Regions from separate parts of the Desulfosporosinus youngiae DSM 17734 genome, predicted to be linked through region 1. Evidence: riboswitches for the same ligand, from Rfam matches in the RefSeq annotation. Region 1 holds a riboswitch; the other holds the start of a gene.
The links. A riboswitch is a leader RNA that binds a small molecule or an ion and turns the genes downstream of it on or off. The one in region 1 is predicted to bind molybdenum cofactor.

Region 1 (7,936 bases):
GTCGTTGTACCGTCACCAGCTACATCATTGGTTTTAGTAGCAACCTCTTTAACAAGCTGGGCACCCATATTTTCGAAAGGATCTTCCAATTCGATATCACGAGCAATCGTAACACCATCGTTTGTAATTAGCGGAGATCCAAATTTCTTGTCGAGAACGACATTACGTCCTTTAGGTCCTAAGGTTACGCGTACAGCCTCAGCCAGAGCATTAACACCGCGTTCTAATGCATGACGAGCGTCTTGATTAAAAATAATTTGCTTTGCCAACGTATATTCACTCCTCAAAAGTTAGTCTTATCAATTAGCCAACAATTGCTAAAATATCGGTTTCTTTCAGAATTAAGTATTCTTGACCGTCATACTTGACTTCAGTTCCTGCATATTTGGAATACATTACACGGTCACCCACTTTTACTTCAAGAGCAATGCGTTCACCTTTTTCCACTTTTCCAGGACCTGCGGCGACGATTTCACCTTCTTGTGGTTTTTCTTTTGCGGTATCCGGCATAATAATACCGCTCTTTGTTTTTTCTTCCATCGGGAGTGGTTTGATGATTACCCGATCAGCGAGAGGTTTAATGTTCATGAAGAAAAGTCCCTCCTATTGTTTATGTTTTTATTTAATATTGTTAGCACTCGACTCTATTGAGTGCTAACAATATATCTATAATATATTGCAAGGGGCTGCAGGAAAGCAACCCCCCTAATTAAGCGAAATCCGGGGTTTATTCATCATTTACTTTTTAAATCTTTAATTTTCTCCCAATTTCATGCGCTCTTTAATTTAAAAACTCTATACCCCTCTCCCCATGCGCATCTCCCTATTGTCTACCCACTATAATTGCCAGATTATGATCCCTCTATTCATGATTTTAGTCCAAAATTAATTTAATTTGCCGCTGTAATACTTCTTCATAAAGGCTTCCTAAAGCATCTTGAACCTTAGTATTCTTTAGATTAAGAAGGTATATTTTAGTCTTGCCAATCTTCAGATTTGGATCGGGATGCTCCTTTTCAGTAAGAATATTTTCTTTTAACAAGTAGCGAATAAACTCTTTTACTTGTAAGATCGAACGCCCTAGAAATTCTGTTAATGTGGCTCTGGCTTTTGTTGATGCAACATAAGGCAATCGAATTTGGAGTGTTCCGAGAATCTGAATTCCTCGTTCCAAATCATGCTCTGGATAATACTCTATCTCATGTTTTTGATTGAGGATCCACTGTAAAAGATTGTCTTCCTCACAAAAAGGCTGCAAAGTATGATGAACACTTCCTGCGACCCCGATCACTTTAACAACCTTCCCCCAGGCTCGTATTTTTCTTAATAAGGAAAGAAAATCTCCATCCCCTGTCAGCAATAAAAACATATCAAATGTGGATGCTCTTGTCAGCAATATCTCTTGGGCCTCAAGCATTAACTCCAGATCGGCAGCATTGCGGCGAAGTTGCGTACTAGCATAATTGTTTTTTCCAAATACATGACGAGTAAAAACATTCGTGCTTTCAAACGTCGTTTGCGTTCGCCAAAACTCTTCCCGGTCAAAATTGGCGTAGAGATAGATGGCTAATAATTCTACATTAGTGCGCTCGGCATATTGATGCAAAAATGTTACCAATTGTTTCGGCGTCAATTCACAACTGCGCTCTAATAAACTGGCCCAAATATTTTCATAATCGACAAATGCTATGGCTTTCAAATTATTCACCTCACAAGCCACTAATCTACCATATTCTACGTGTCATTTTGGACAAACGTGACAAGCTTCAGCTCTTAACTTATTGATTAAGCAGCAATTTTGAACATAATTATTACAACCTGCAGGAGAATCGGCATAACCAACTATTAGAAGTTTACCTTATAATGACATGATGTTTGGAAAAAGAGTTTTATAAAGCACATAATCCTTCCTGAGCATCCTGTGTGCAAAATGCTCTTTTGCGAGGCACGTTAAATTTTAGTGCTTGAACCATCCCATCTAAGGACTTTCATACATTAAATTCCGAAAGATAAGCTGGGCTAATTGGCCAAGTTTTGACCAGGTAAAAGATTAACGACTTTTACTTGATATTATTTATGAAGAAACAGGGGGACAGGTGCGTTGTTTTAGTTTTAAAACAACGCACCTGTCCCCCTGTTTCCAAAGAACTGTTAATCTCGTTTAAATTAAAAACTATTAATAGTTAAATTAGGATTAAAAAGTTTTGATGTATTTCATCCCATTACTGCTGAATTGTTGACCCACATTCACTTGCTTCTCCTTTGAGAATCTGAATTCCATGGGGAATTGCAGGCGCAATCGCTGCGAAGCATTCGCGAACTGCTTTAACACTGCCTGGCATATTAATAATCAGGGTTCGCTTTCTAAGAACTGCAATTGCTCTGCTTAACATTGCCTTTGGAGTCACTTTAAGACTCTCCATCCGCATGACTTCGGCAATACCCGGGACCATTCGATCTGCGACAGCCAGAGTCGCCTCTGGTGTGACATCCCGCATTGAAAACCCCGTACCCCCGGTCGTTAAGATCAAATCCAGGCCAAGTTCATCTGCCCAATGGCGCATGGTTTTCTCCAGCAACACCTGGTCATCAGGAAGCACTACATACTCCACAACCTCTCCATCGATTTCCTGAACAAGCTTAGCAAGGGCAGGTCCGGAAAGGTCTTCCCTTTCCCCACGTGACCCCTTGTCACTAGCCGTTATAACTCCCACGCGAAGCATCAATTGATCACCTCAATGCTATCTCCGACTCGAACAACTCCGCCCTCCAATAACCGAATAAAAATTCCTTCTTTCGGCATCACACAATCTCCAGCTTGATGGTAGATGGCGCATTTTGTGTGGCATTCCTTACCAATTTGTGTTACCTCTCCAATGCTTGTATCTCCAATTTTTATTTTTGTTCCAATCGGCAGAGTAAATAATTCAATACCTTCTGTTGTTAAATTCTCTGCGAAATCCCCTGGGCCTACCTTCAACCCTTTATCTTGCATGGACTTAATACTCTCCATCGCCAGTAAACTGACCATCCGGTGCCAGTCTCCGCCATGAGCATCGCCTTCAAGCCCAAAGCCCACTTTTAAGATGCCTTCACCCACATTCTTTTTGCGCATCCCTTTTCGTTCACTTGTACAAACAGCTACTATTTTTCCCATAATAATATGCCTCTCCTTCATGCTCAATTATTAGTCCATACGGCAGTTAGTCAAACTTATGCAAGACTTAGTGCCACTTACTTTCTGCTTATAATGTTTAGTGGCAGTTAGTCTCGTATATAGGAGACTACATTTCTGAAGCCCCGCTTCAGAAATGTCTAGTCGAACTTATGCAGGGACTTACTGCCACTTACTTTCCGCCTAAAATGTTTAGTGGCAGTTAGTCCCGTACAAAATGCCCGCTTTTTCCCCCCAGCTTTTCTGCCAGAAAAATTCCCTGGATCGTCATCGTCTTATCGATTGCTTTGCACATGTCATAAATGGTCAAGGCAGCAATACTAACTGCTGTTAATGCTTCCATTTCCACACCGGTTTTTCCGTGGACTTTCACGCTAGCTTCGATATCTATCTCACCAGGTTCCACCAGTTTAAAACTTAATTTAGCACCGGTAATCGCTAAGGGATGGCACATTGGAATCAGTTGTGAGGTCTGCTTTGCCGCCATAATCCCCGCAACTTGGGCCACTGCTAAGACGTCTCCTTTAGCAATCTGCCCTGAGCGAATTCTTTCCAGGGTTTCTGGTTTCATCAGTATCTTACCTTGGGCAACAGCAACCCTAGCAGTTTCTGCCTTGTCACTGACATCCACCATCCGTGCGCGTCCTTCTTCATCAAAATGTGTTAATTCCATTGCTTACCCTCCGATCTGAGACATTACACGTGTATCTTGCCAAGCTTCATTGTTCATATGATGTTCTGCTGGTTTATGCCAAACCGCCTGTGCAAATACCTTCAGAATATCCTGATCCGAACTGCCCGAACGCAGGACCTCTCTTAAATCAACTTCATGTTTACTATGCAAACACGGTCTTAATTTACCGTCTGCCGTCAAACGCACACGATTGCACGTGCTGCAAAAATGACGACTCAGGGCGCTGATAAAGCCGATACTTCCTTTATAACCGCTTGGCTGAAAATATTCAGCAGGGCCTCCGCCGGCAATCACTTTAGTTGGAGCATCTTCATTGAGCCCTAGTAGTTCTTTCATTTCTTTAATTGAGACAAAATCACTCCGATGCTCCGAGCTGACACCAATCGGCATGAGTTCAATAAATCGAACATGAAGCGGATATTGTTTAGCCAGCTTTAGAAAGCTGGGCAGTTCTTCCGTATTAAATCCGCGCACAACGACAACATTAACTTTGACCGGATTAAGGCCGGCCTCCAGCGAACGAAAGATTCCCTGAATCACTTTTGAGACATCCCCTCCGCGAGTATTCTCAAAAAAGCGGGTTTTATCCATCGTATCCAAGCTAATATTAACTCGGTGAACTCCTGCAGCCTTTAAATCAAAAGCCATTTCCGGAAGTAATAATCCGTTCGTTGTGAGCATGAGATCTTCAACTCCAGGAAGTTGAGCCCCCTCGCGCAGGAATTCCAAAATGTCCTTGCGCACAAGAGGTTCTCCGCCTGTAATACGAAATCTCCGAAAACCTAATTGCGTGCTTATCCTCATCAATCTAAGTATTTCTTCGAAAGTAAGAATCAAATCATGCGGCATCCATTGTATCCCTTCTTCAGGCATACAATATTTGCAACGCAGATTACAACGATCCGTCACTGAAATTCTGAGATAATCAATTCGCCTAAGAAATTGATCTTGCATTATGTCTCCTCTTTCTGGATTAGATTTTAAAACAAAAAACCCCACGGTCTGTAAACAACCGGGGGAATATAATCCACCTGTCAACAGACTCCTTTCCAGCAGGAGATATCACAGTTTCCCATAATACCCGAGTGCCTAAGACACTAGTCTGGTCACCATAGCATTGCTTTAGGCAATCCAGCTTCGGAGCGAAACGATTCAATTTAACCTTCACTTTAACCTTTAAGAAATAATTCGTGATAAAGTCGAAAATTCCTTTTATTAATATATTACATTTTGTCTTTTTAATAGAAACTGATTCAGATTCTTGAAAAATTAGTGTACACTATAAAAAAAAGGTCCAAGGAGGTTAAAATGCCAAACGAAACGGTTACCCTTTCCATTCTTAAAGCCGATGGAGCATTAATAGAAGGAAGAGAAGATACAGTTGTCCGAGAGGTTCCATTAACTATTCACTATAATCGAGATGAGATCGCCACCCTATTGTGTTCACCTTCCCAGACTGTGGAACTTACTCTTGGGTTTTTATTCAACGAAGGGTTCATCCGGGTTCCTGAGGACGTGTACGAAATTCGCCAAGATTCTTCAGACCACATGGTTTGGGTTGAGGGTAAACCTTGTGTTTTACAGAAAGAACTTATGAGCAAACGATTTGTATCTGCCTGCTGCGGTAAAAGCAGAGCTTCGTTTTGTTTTGCCAATGATGCACTTATGGTTAAACCTCTTGTCTCAACTTATAGCATCCCACTTCAGGAAGCTTATAATTATGCTAAATTTTTACAATCCTATCTTCCTCTCTTTCAGGAGACGGGTGGGGTACACAGCGGCGGAGTTGGCAATAAAGGCGATATACTCCTAACCAGCTATGATATTGGCAGGCACAATGTCTTTGATAAGCTCAGCGGTGAAGCCTTTCGCACTAAGTTGAGCCTTGAAAACCATGTTATCTTCTTTAGCGGCAGAGTTTCCTCCGAAATCCTGCTTAAGGTTGCCAAAATGAATGTTCCCATCCTCATTGCCCGTGGCGCGCCGACAGATATGGCCCTTTCTCAAGCAACTGCTTTGAACATTACGATTGTGGGGTTTGCAAGGGAACAACGCTTAAATATTTACACCTGCCCGGAACGAATTATTTTCTGAACATTAAAAATAAGATTTTAGCTCAGTTTTCGAAGAGTAGATTTATCATTTATGGATAGCTGCCCAGTCTTCGGGTGTATTCACGTTGCAAAAGACGTTTATCGAATCCGAAACCCCCTCCAGTTCCTGTTCTTCCACATACTTCACGGAACAGGCAGGATAGAGATCTATGATCTTGAGGCACCCTGCCTCAAGATTCTTTTTTATTATGGGAAGGCAACAGCGATGATAATAGGCGTGTAACGGATGGAGGCCTGACTTAAGCTTTGGAACGACAACATCATAGTCTGAAATCCATTTTGCCAAGCTGCGGATAATGTCTGCTTTTAAAAATGGCATATCACAGGCGACAAAAAAAACCTCATCATATGCGGCCGCTGTTAAACCCTGATATAGCCCTTCCAGCGGGCCTCGGCCGAGAACTTCATCCTGAATAATAGGTACCCCAAAGTGGGCAAAACGTTCTGGAGTGTTGCTGCTAATGATTACTTCCGAAAATACGTTTCGCAAAACCTCTAAACTCCGTTCTGCCAGAGACCTTCCGTCTATTTCGAGAAAAGCCTTTTCTTTTTTCATACGCGAGCTTTTTCCGCCTGCTAATAAAACTCCAGTCGCCTTCAATTTCGGAAGTTGTTTTTCGAAGTCTCGTAGTAGTTTAGTAATTTCTGAAGACCTCCTCATATTCAGTAGACGAAAAGCGGGTTAGAATCCGTTTCCCTACAATGGTTACCGGAACTCCGATGGCATCAGTTACTTTTCTTAATTCTTTGAAATTCTTAGGAATGAAAATATTTTTCTCTGTAAACATAATCCCTCTCCCCGAAAGGAATCGCTTAGCGCGTGCGCAGTAAGGGCAAAGAGGTAGAGTATACATAATTACTTCTTGATTCACAATTTTTCACTCCTCAACTCGTTTGAAGTTGATAGTTCTATCTTCAATGTACCATATTTATTCTTCTATGTCACGGCGAGGACTGGATGATCGCGTGTAACGGGAACAGTCCTTTGGACACACCGTTAAGTGTGCCAAAAGGACCGTCTCTACCCAGCAGAAAAAGGGACCCTTTTAAAGGGTCCCTTCGATCTTTAGTCTCAACTGATCTTTGAGATCTTCACGCCGCAAACTTTATACTCATAGGTTTTAGTGACTTTATCATACGCCCCATTGGTTAAGACATTGGTGGGGGAATCAAAGTAGTGGAGGGTCATGAAGACCACGCCTTCAGGCACTCGATTTGTAACCTTGATTTTAGTTTTCAGTTCACCCCGACGGGATGCCACCTTGACTTGTTCACCGTCTTCGATTCCAAGCCGTTCAGCATCTGACGGATTGACCTCTGCCAATTCTTCAGGAGAATGTTCTTCCAAAGATGGCGAGTGTTGTGTGAAGACATTATAATGAGAAAGTTTACGCCCGGTACTGAGTAAGAGCGGATACTCCTCATCCGGTAATTCAGCAGGCAGTTGATTCTCGATCGCCACAAACTGTCCTTTGCCCCGAGTGAACTTGCCTTCGTGCAAGAACTTGGTGCCTGGGTGTTCTGCATGAGGTACCGGCCATTGCAACCCTTGGGTCCCTAGTCGCTCATGGGTGATCCCAGCAAAAGAAGGAGCAAGGCTGGCGACTTCCTGCATAACTTCAGCGGAAGATTTATATTCGAAAGGATATCCCATACGAGTAGCTAGTTCACAAATAATCTGTCCATCTGTCTTAGCATTACCGATAGGCTTAATGGCTTGATTCACCATTTGCACCCGACGCTCAGTATTCGTGAATGTACCTGTTTTCTCGGCAAAACTGGCCCCAGGTAAGACAACGTCTGCTAACTTAGCGGTTTCGGACAAGAAGATTTCTTGGACTATGAGGAAATCAAGGGACTGCAGGCCTTTGCGTACATGATTGGCATCCGCATCCGTAATCACCGGATCTTCACCTAAAACATACAAAGCCCGCAAATTTTTACTAACCGCCG
Region 2 (7,936 bases), 2.7 Mb from region 1:
CCGGGACCCGAAGGTTCCGGAGACCTGAACCGCTACATTGGCATCCGGCAAATCAATGGCAAAATTGGCCACTTTAGAGACCACTAAACAGTGCAGACGGCCGCTTCGGAACTCTTCATACAGACGTTCCCGCTCCCGTTGCGGAGTTTTACCGGTAATTAAAGGGGCATCTAACTCACGGGCAAGCATTTCGAGCTGACGCACATACTGCCCAATCACCAACACCAGGTCATCTCTATGACGCTCCATCAGCTCTGACACCTTGTTCAACTTCCGTGGATTCTCTGCTGCCAAGCGGAATTTTCCTTTTTCCTCGGCTAAAGCATAATCCATACGGCGGTCTTTACTCATGGAGATGCGCCACTCCATACACTCGGCAGTAGCGATCCAGCCTTGGGACTCCAGGACCTTCCAGGGAACGTCCATTTTCTTCGGCCCAATCAGAGTAAAGACTTCGTCTTCTTTGCCATCTTCCCGTACAAGCGTGGCGGTCAGACCCAAGCGGCGTTTCGCCTGCAATTCAGCCGTGGCCCGAAAGACCGGCGCCGGTAAGAGATGAACCTCATCATAGATAATCAGACCCCAATTCTTTTCATTGAACAGACCAAAATGGTCAAAGCCGCCTCCCGCTTGCGTACGGTGAGTGAGAATCTGGTAAGTGGCTACGGTCACCGGACAGATCTCTTTTTTCTCCCCAGTGTACTCCCCCATTTGGGACGCTTCTAAGGTCGTTTTATCCCTTAACTCGCGCAGCCATTGTTTGACGGCACTGTTATTCGTCGTAAGAATCAGCGTTTCGCACTGTAATTCCATCATCACGCCCATACCAATAACGGTCTTGCCCGCACCGCAGGGCAGAACCAATACACCGCTCCCGCCGCGCACCGAACCTTGTTGATGAAAGGTCGCCACAGCCCCTTGCTGATAGGAACGCAGGGCAAAGGATTCTCCCTTAGGATTTTCGGTGCGCCAAGCCATCGGTAAAGGGTTGCCCTCGCTATAACCTGCCAAATCTTCAACCGGGTAGGAGAGTTTCATTAGGAGCTGTTTCAATTGCCCCCGTGCTTCCGGGTTGATCTCCGCTTGAGTTATCCCTAAATCTGGTAAATCGGCGCTCCTGGCAGGTTCATCGAAGGCCAGTAATAGTTTGACCTCTTTATGACGAATGATTTCCAAGAGGATGACCGGATCTTTGGCCGCCAGAAGGAGCTTATCCCCCTCCCGGACCAGCTTTACCAAGCCGTAGCGGCCCATAAGCTGTTGAATTTCCGTACGCACGGAATCAGGCAACGGAAATTTGCTGTAATTCTCCAGCCCGTTTAAGACATCTGCGACGCTAACCCCGCTGGAGGCAGCGTTCCATAAGGATAAAGGAGTAATCCGATACGTGTGGATATACTCCGGGCTTTTTTCCAGTTCGGCAAAGATGGCTAAGGTATCCCGAGCTTCTTCGTAAAGTGGATTATGGACTTCTAAGAGAACGGATCGATCACTTTGAACGATGACAGGATTTGCAGCGGATGGCATGTGTGTCTCCCTTTCCGAATAATTTGCAATAATTATAGCATAAAAAGCCGCACCAAAGGAGAACATCAGACAACAGTCTACCCTTATCGGGGCAGCCATGGACATGAACATCACACTAAGCCCACTACAGCCATGGCTTTTGGTGGTATCATCTAACTTCTTAAATGAAGTTAATGGAAAAAAACGTTTTTTTTAAACTTGAAAGAATATATAATAACGTAAGAAAGTTAAGAACGTTTTCCAGGGGATAGCCGTAAGGGTACACGCTAAAAGAAGACTATTTTTGGATTTGGGAGGTAAAAAGAGGATGATAGAAGAACAATTCAAGAAACTCTATAAAGCAGGCAATACTCCTTGGGATATTGGCAAACCTGATTTTAACCTTATTCAGACTGTAACTGCCATGGCCATAAAACCCTGCAAAGCACTGGAAATCGGCTGTGGAACGGGCAGTAACTCCATATGGCTTGCTCAAAATAGCTTTGATGTTATTGGGGTCGATACTTCGGAGATTGCAACTCAGAAGGCTTCAGAGGAAGCTTTAAACGCCAATCTCAAATGTACCTTTAAGGTGATTAACTTCCGGACACACAAAATTGAAGAAGCACCCTTTGGCTTTGCCTTTGACAGAGGCTGCTTTCATACATTAACTTCGGATGAAGAACGAAAGAACTTTGCAGAAAATGTAGCTGCCCATTTGGAAGAAGACGGCCTGTGGCTAAGTATCATTGGCAACGCTGATGAACAGCGTGATAACCCCGGTCCGCCCCAGCGCACTGCCAGAGATATTGTTAACTCCGTAGAGCCCTGCTTTGAAATTCTCTCTCTTGTTTCAAGCCGGTTTGAATCTAACCGTCCCAACCCGCCAAGAGCATGGGTTTGCCTAATGCGGAAAAGACGTTTTGCCTAAACAATCTGCATCAAGATCTTGCAAAAGCCACCCGTCGCTGGGTGGCTTTTTGCAAGGGCTGTGAAGGCCGGAATTTAACAGTCACCAACAGGATCATTCCGGCGTACAAATAAGGTATACTTACCAAAGAGTAAACGAGGGAAAAGCTAATGTGTACCGCAATGACGCTGAAAACTCAACAGGGTGAGATCTTTCTTGGACGCACCATGGATTTTTCCTATGTACTGAACCCACATCTTTATACGATGCCGCGCAATTACCAGTGGTCCAATGCCCTCGGGACGGTTTGTGTCCGCAATCGCTACAGTTATATAGGGGTTGGACAGACCATTCCTAAAATTACCTTTGCGGACGGCGTCAATGAAATGGGGCTTGCGGCGGCGGCGTTATATTTCTCTGGATATGCCAAGTATAGAGAGCCTGAATGTGGGGCACAGACATCCCAATTTGCAGCCACCGAACTTGTCAACTTTTTGCTCGGTATGTGCGGGTCGGTGGAAGAAGCGGCTTTTGCCCTGCAGTCTGTGCGGATCGTGGGAGTACCTGATGCGGTGACCAATTCCGTCGCTCCGCTGCATTGGATTGTCTGTGATAAAAAAGGACAGTGCCTGACCGTAGAACAGACAAAAAACGGCATGCATTTGCTGGCCAACCATGTCGGGGTTCTGTCCAACAGTCCTACTTTTGAGTGGCATATGGAAAATCTGCGCAATTATATGCGGGCTGCACCGCACCAACCGGAAGGAATAACCTGGGGAGAGCTTGTGCTGACGCCCTTTGGCCAGGGCGGCGGCACAGAGGTGCTTCCAGGCGGTTATACGCCTCCTGCCCGGTTTGTGCGGACTGTTTTTCAGAAAACCCATGTCCCAATTCCTCAAAACCGGCAGGAAGCAGTCGTGACAGGATTTCATATTCTGGAGGGTGTCTCCATTCCCCAGGGAGTTGTCCTGACGTCGCGGGGCACGTACGATTACACCCAGTACACGGTTTTTATGAATACCGCAACCTGCGAATACTTTGTCCGAACCTACGAAAACAGTCAGGTTTTTACCGCTAAGCTTTCCAGGGCTGAAGCCGAAGCCAAGGTTCCTGTGTCCCTCGGAAAGCTGGTGCGCCCGGCTACCTTCGAAAAGCTGTAACCTCCAGATTCATCCCTGCCAACACCCTTTCTATCTGCCTGCGCTTATCCACTACATAAGCGCCTTCACCGATCTCATAAATATCTATATCCGAAGCCCTTGGCGGTGCTTTTCGGGCAATGGATACCCCAAGCAATTGATTGCCACCCCCCGCCAGATACCAAAGAGGTATGTCATCCGTGCTGTTGCCTGCCGCCAGGCAGATCTCCGTATTGGGCAGCAGAATACGCGCCATAGCTGTGATCAAAGCAGTTTCCCAAGGTGAACAGCGGGGTCTGTCCTGATACGGAGTTCCCGGGAAGGGCATAAAGCGGGATAGACGCAGCTGATAGAGATTTCGGAACTGCTTCATAAAAAACAGATGGTCAATTCGGTCTTCATCCGTTTCGCCAAGGCCCAGCAGCATCATTGAGCGGCTGGGTATATCCGCCTCTTCACAGAATTGCAGCAGTTCACGCCACCGCCCCAGACTGTCTCCGGGCTTGGCGGCGGCGAAGACCTCCGGAGCGTTGGATTCCAAAGAGCTGGTAATGCTGTCAATACCCAGTTTCTTTAATTCCAGGATCGTTTCTTTCTGAAAGGAGGGTCCCAGATTGATTTCCAGCTTCAGTCCCGAATGGGCTTTAATCTTCCGCACCAGCTCCAGCAGCTGTTCGTCGTACCCTTCCTTCAGGTCTGTTCCCCCGCTGATATGGAACTGCTGAATCCCCAGGCCTTCAATGCACTCCAGGCCCTTAAGCAAAACATCCGTGGGAAACATAGTTTCCGTATAAAAGGTACAATAGGAACAGCGGGGTTTGACCCGGCAGGGAAAAATTCCCCCTGATCCCGAGGACCACCACAGGGCTTTGCCGGATACCCTGTCCCGGATTTGCGAGGCCAAAGCAAATAATTCATAGGCCTGCTCCGGATTCCGGGCCTTTTCCAAAACAAAAAGAGCTTGCTCCCGGGTTAACTCCTGCTCTCCTGTTAACTTAAAATCCATCTTTTTCCCTCTTTTCCTAAAGAAATCTTAACCTAAAATCCCGCATTTTTTATACCTACAAGAAGAAACGCCTTGGGGAATTCTGACCGGGGAACCACAGATTACACATAAAAAGAACGATAAGAGAAACCACAGATTAACACAGATTTCACAGATTAAGAAGGATTAAGTATAAAAAAATGGCGAAGATGCGAGTCAATGAAAGCGATAATTATTAATTATCTCAAAGCTACAGGATCAAATCGGCCTTTTATCAGCTTTGGCGAATATCAATTGCGTTACAAGCAATTTGTAGTTTAGAGCCAAAATATATTTATTCTGTGTTAATCTGTGTAATCTGTGGTTAATTAACTGAGTACCTGATTAGTCACAAAAATAATGATTTACAATTCAATTTGGGTATAATTTTTCACGGGTATCAAGGATCTTAATATTTCCGCCGGCTTCCCGGTCACGCCCGGAAAGAAGCCTTTAATCGGATTGGCGGCTGCGCCGGCGGACCGTCTTCTCCCCCCAGAGCAATTGCACCGTGGCCGGCTCCCCTTTTTTCATCAGGCGGTCTTCCGCCTCCTCTATCAGAATCCCCGTGGCATTGACAAAACAATCTACCGTGTCCCCCATCCGAACAGGGACAATCTCATAGCCCTCCTCCGTCCAGCTGAGAGCTACATGAGGATGATAACCGGAACGGACTCCGCTCTGGTAATCTGTGTGCAAGCGGGCTTTGATCTCCGGCCGCTCATAGCAGGGGCAGTGAAGAAAGCGTTCCATAATCGCCGGCAGGTATTGCTCGGACTGAGTCAGGGCCGCATGAGGAGGTGCCGGAATCCCCACTACGCATTTTTCCTGGATTTCCCCCAGCAGCATGGCTTTCCCGCCAGGTCCAAAGCCCATGCCCTGAGCCAGAATTCTGCCCAGCTTCTCAACGGCCTGGGCGGTATAGTCCCCATACTTGGCTCCGCTGCGGCCCAAGCCGCCGATCAAAATCAGAAAATCACAGTGGGGAAGGGCCCGGAGAATCGCCTGACAGATCAGCTCTTCGCTATCCCCTGCCACCGGTTCTGTCCAGGCTTCCCCGCCGCATTCCCGGAGAATCCCTTCCACGAGAATGCTGTCCGCTTCCACTACCTGTCCCGGACCCGGCCGACAGCCGGGCCCCACCAAGTCGCCGCCCACGGGAATCACGGCAGCTTTGGGTTTTTTCCAGACCGGCACCCTCTCCACTCCGGCAAAACGCAGGATAGCCAGATTAGCCGGGGTCAGGCGGTAATTGGCGGGGACAACCCGCTCTCCCTCCCGGATACTGGCCCCGGCCCGTCCTATACCTTGTCCCTGGTAGGGCAAGGCCCTGATTTCCGCTCTGCCGTCAGCCAAATGGCTGACCTGTTCCAGGGGAATCACGGTGTCAAAGGGCTCTTCCAGCACCGACCCCATAACCCGAAGGCGAAATTGATTTTCCGACAGCACCCGGCAGCCGCCGGCAAGCAGCTCTTTAACCTCTTCCCAATTCACCATGATTCCATCATGCTGGGCGGTATCAGCAGGAGGTACAGAGAAGGCCGCATAGGTTGGTTCCGCCGTCACCCGACCCAAAGCCTGACTCAGCGGCACAAACTCCTTGGCCAGATCAAACCTGACCCGTTCAAAGAGAATGGTCAGAGCCTCATCCCGGGAAAGGGGGGCTTTCTGCTGCCGGTGACAGCGTGTAGCACAGCCGGTACAGGTTGCGGAGGAACAGATAATTTTGTCTTGCTGATGGTTTTCCATAATTCCTCTCCTTTTAGCAAATAGTCTCTTACTTTTATCCGGCTTTCCCGCACTGTCTGGGCAATCCCATCCGACAGTCCGGGAGCGCCCAGGGAACTCACCTGCTCTTGTTCAGGCAGGATACGCAATAGAAAAACCGGCTGGATCAGGAACTAAACCAGCCGGTTAAAGAGCATGCTTTTTAAAAACAGATTTCTCTGTTTTTAAGCATCATCCTTCTCACAAGTGAAGGCCAGACTGTTTCCTGTCTAACCCCGTAAACCCTCCGGTTTAGGCTTAGTATTCATGGGAAGCTTCCTTTAGAATAAAAAGCTCGGATTCAATATTTAATTATTAAGACTTCCTTCCGCGTATCTCCAAACAGTAAGACTTTGCTCTCCTAAGGTTTATCTTGATTGACTACACTACATAACATAACATAAACTAATAAAAATATAAATAGCGTGATTTTTGTTTTATGTTATATTACCACATGAATCCTAAAGTCGCCTCGGGCGAGGGACTGCCCCGCCAGAAAAAATATCCTCCTTGCGTTTAATCCGCGCAGAAGGATATTTTCATGCTATTTGATGGTCACACTCATCTCTTTAAATGTTCACTGTACATTCGCACCAGATTAATCAGGTTATCTTCAACAGGCCTTGCTTCCAACTATATTATAACTCTGTCCCTCCTATATTTGGTCAGGAATTTAAATAGTATTTTCCGAAATTCGTCACTAGTGACGAATTTGACTCATAGTTGACTTATTTAAGATGTCTATAAAATGCTGTATAGGACATGTTCCTTGCATTCTGTTAAAAAACCGTAATTGCTTAAGGTCGGCTCAGATATGTAAATCCTTTTTGGAAAAAATAACGATCGCTGCGGTAAACAACACAACCGCCCCGGCAAACAACACGATCATCCCCGCAATCGCCCCGGCTTCTCCCGCGATTATCCCATTAGTGTCAAATAACGTGAAGAAGGTGGCGTACTTTATATTTTCAAGTTTTTCGTTAAAATTTGATAGCATCTGCAAGATATAGGCCAGCGCCGGAATTCCCGCGCCCAAGCCCACAGCGTATCGGTTGTCGCTGAAAATACAGGAACACAGGAAGCATATCCCGCCGATGAACAACTGCAAACTTAAAAGACCGGCGTTGAGCGCCAGCAGCTTCCCGATTTCAAGCTCTCCCGGGAAGGATGCCTCACAGATGATAATTTCCAGCACCGTGACAAACAGGACAAGGGCAAAAATTCCGGTCGCGATTACTTTCATCTGCGTAAATACGACCGTCCGGCGTTTTACCGGCGCGGCCAGAAGATAGGTCATGGAGCCCCTGTCCACATGGCGGGCGATTAGCCTGTTGGCGCAAAGTATGGAAAAAACCATAGGAAATATCAACAAAATAAAACCGTACAAATACGAGGACATAAATCCGATCATGGTGGCGGCACCCGCCGTCATGCCGACCGCAGCCATAATTTCCGGCATTGCTTTGGCATAATCATCCAAGAGGCTCATCATTTCCGGGTCAAACATTGAAATGATTATGGAAACATACATGGTTAACACAGCCGCAAAGATCAGCAGCATTTTCCAGCTGCCTTTCATCCCATATTTGT

Region 2: another riboswitch for molybdenum cofactor. It lies ahead of DESYODRAFT_RS16760 (molybdopterin molybdotransferase MoeA); the one in region 1 lies ahead of moaA (GTP 3',8-cyclase MoaA).

Annotation. Positions count from the first base shown of each region.
Region 1 is NZ_CM001441.1:611,154-619,089, reverse strand. It holds gene groL (chaperonin GroEL) at 1-269, opposite strand, end outside; gene groES (co-chaperone GroES) at 304-588, opposite strand; gene DESYODRAFT_RS02960 (NYN domain-containing protein) at 875-1,699, opposite strand; gene DESYODRAFT_RS02955 (MogA/MoaB family molybdenum cofactor biosynthesis protein) at 2,223-2,723, opposite strand; gene DESYODRAFT_RS02950 (MOSC domain-containing protein) at 2,723-3,157, opposite strand; gene moaC (cyclic pyranopterin monophosphate synthase MoaC) at 3,378-3,848, opposite strand; gene moaA (GTP 3',8-cyclase MoaA) at 3,852-4,823, opposite strand; molybdenum cofactor riboswitch at 4,896-5,024, opposite strand; gene fdhD (formate dehydrogenase accessory sulfurtransferase FdhD) at 5,178-5,963, shown strand; gene mobA (molybdenum cofactor guanylyltransferase) at 6,009-6,644, opposite strand; gene DESYODRAFT_RS02925 (glutaredoxin family protein) at 6,619-6,837, opposite strand; gene fdhF (formate dehydrogenase subunit alpha) at 7,056-7,936, opposite strand, start outside.
Region 2 is NZ_CM001441.1:3,569,264-3,577,199, forward strand. It holds gene DESYODRAFT_RS16740 (DNA repair helicase XPB) at 1-1,527, opposite strand, end outside; gene DESYODRAFT_RS16745 (class I SAM-dependent methyltransferase) at 1,835-2,437, shown strand; gene DESYODRAFT_RS16750 (choloylglycine hydrolase family protein) at 2,587-3,576, shown strand; gene DESYODRAFT_RS16755 (radical SAM protein) at 3,557-4,561, opposite strand; gene DESYODRAFT_RS16760 (molybdopterin molybdotransferase MoeA) at 5,033-6,328, opposite strand; molybdenum cofactor riboswitch at 6,525-6,659, opposite strand; gene DESYODRAFT_RS16765 (ABC transporter permease subunit) at 7,155-7,936, opposite strand, start outside.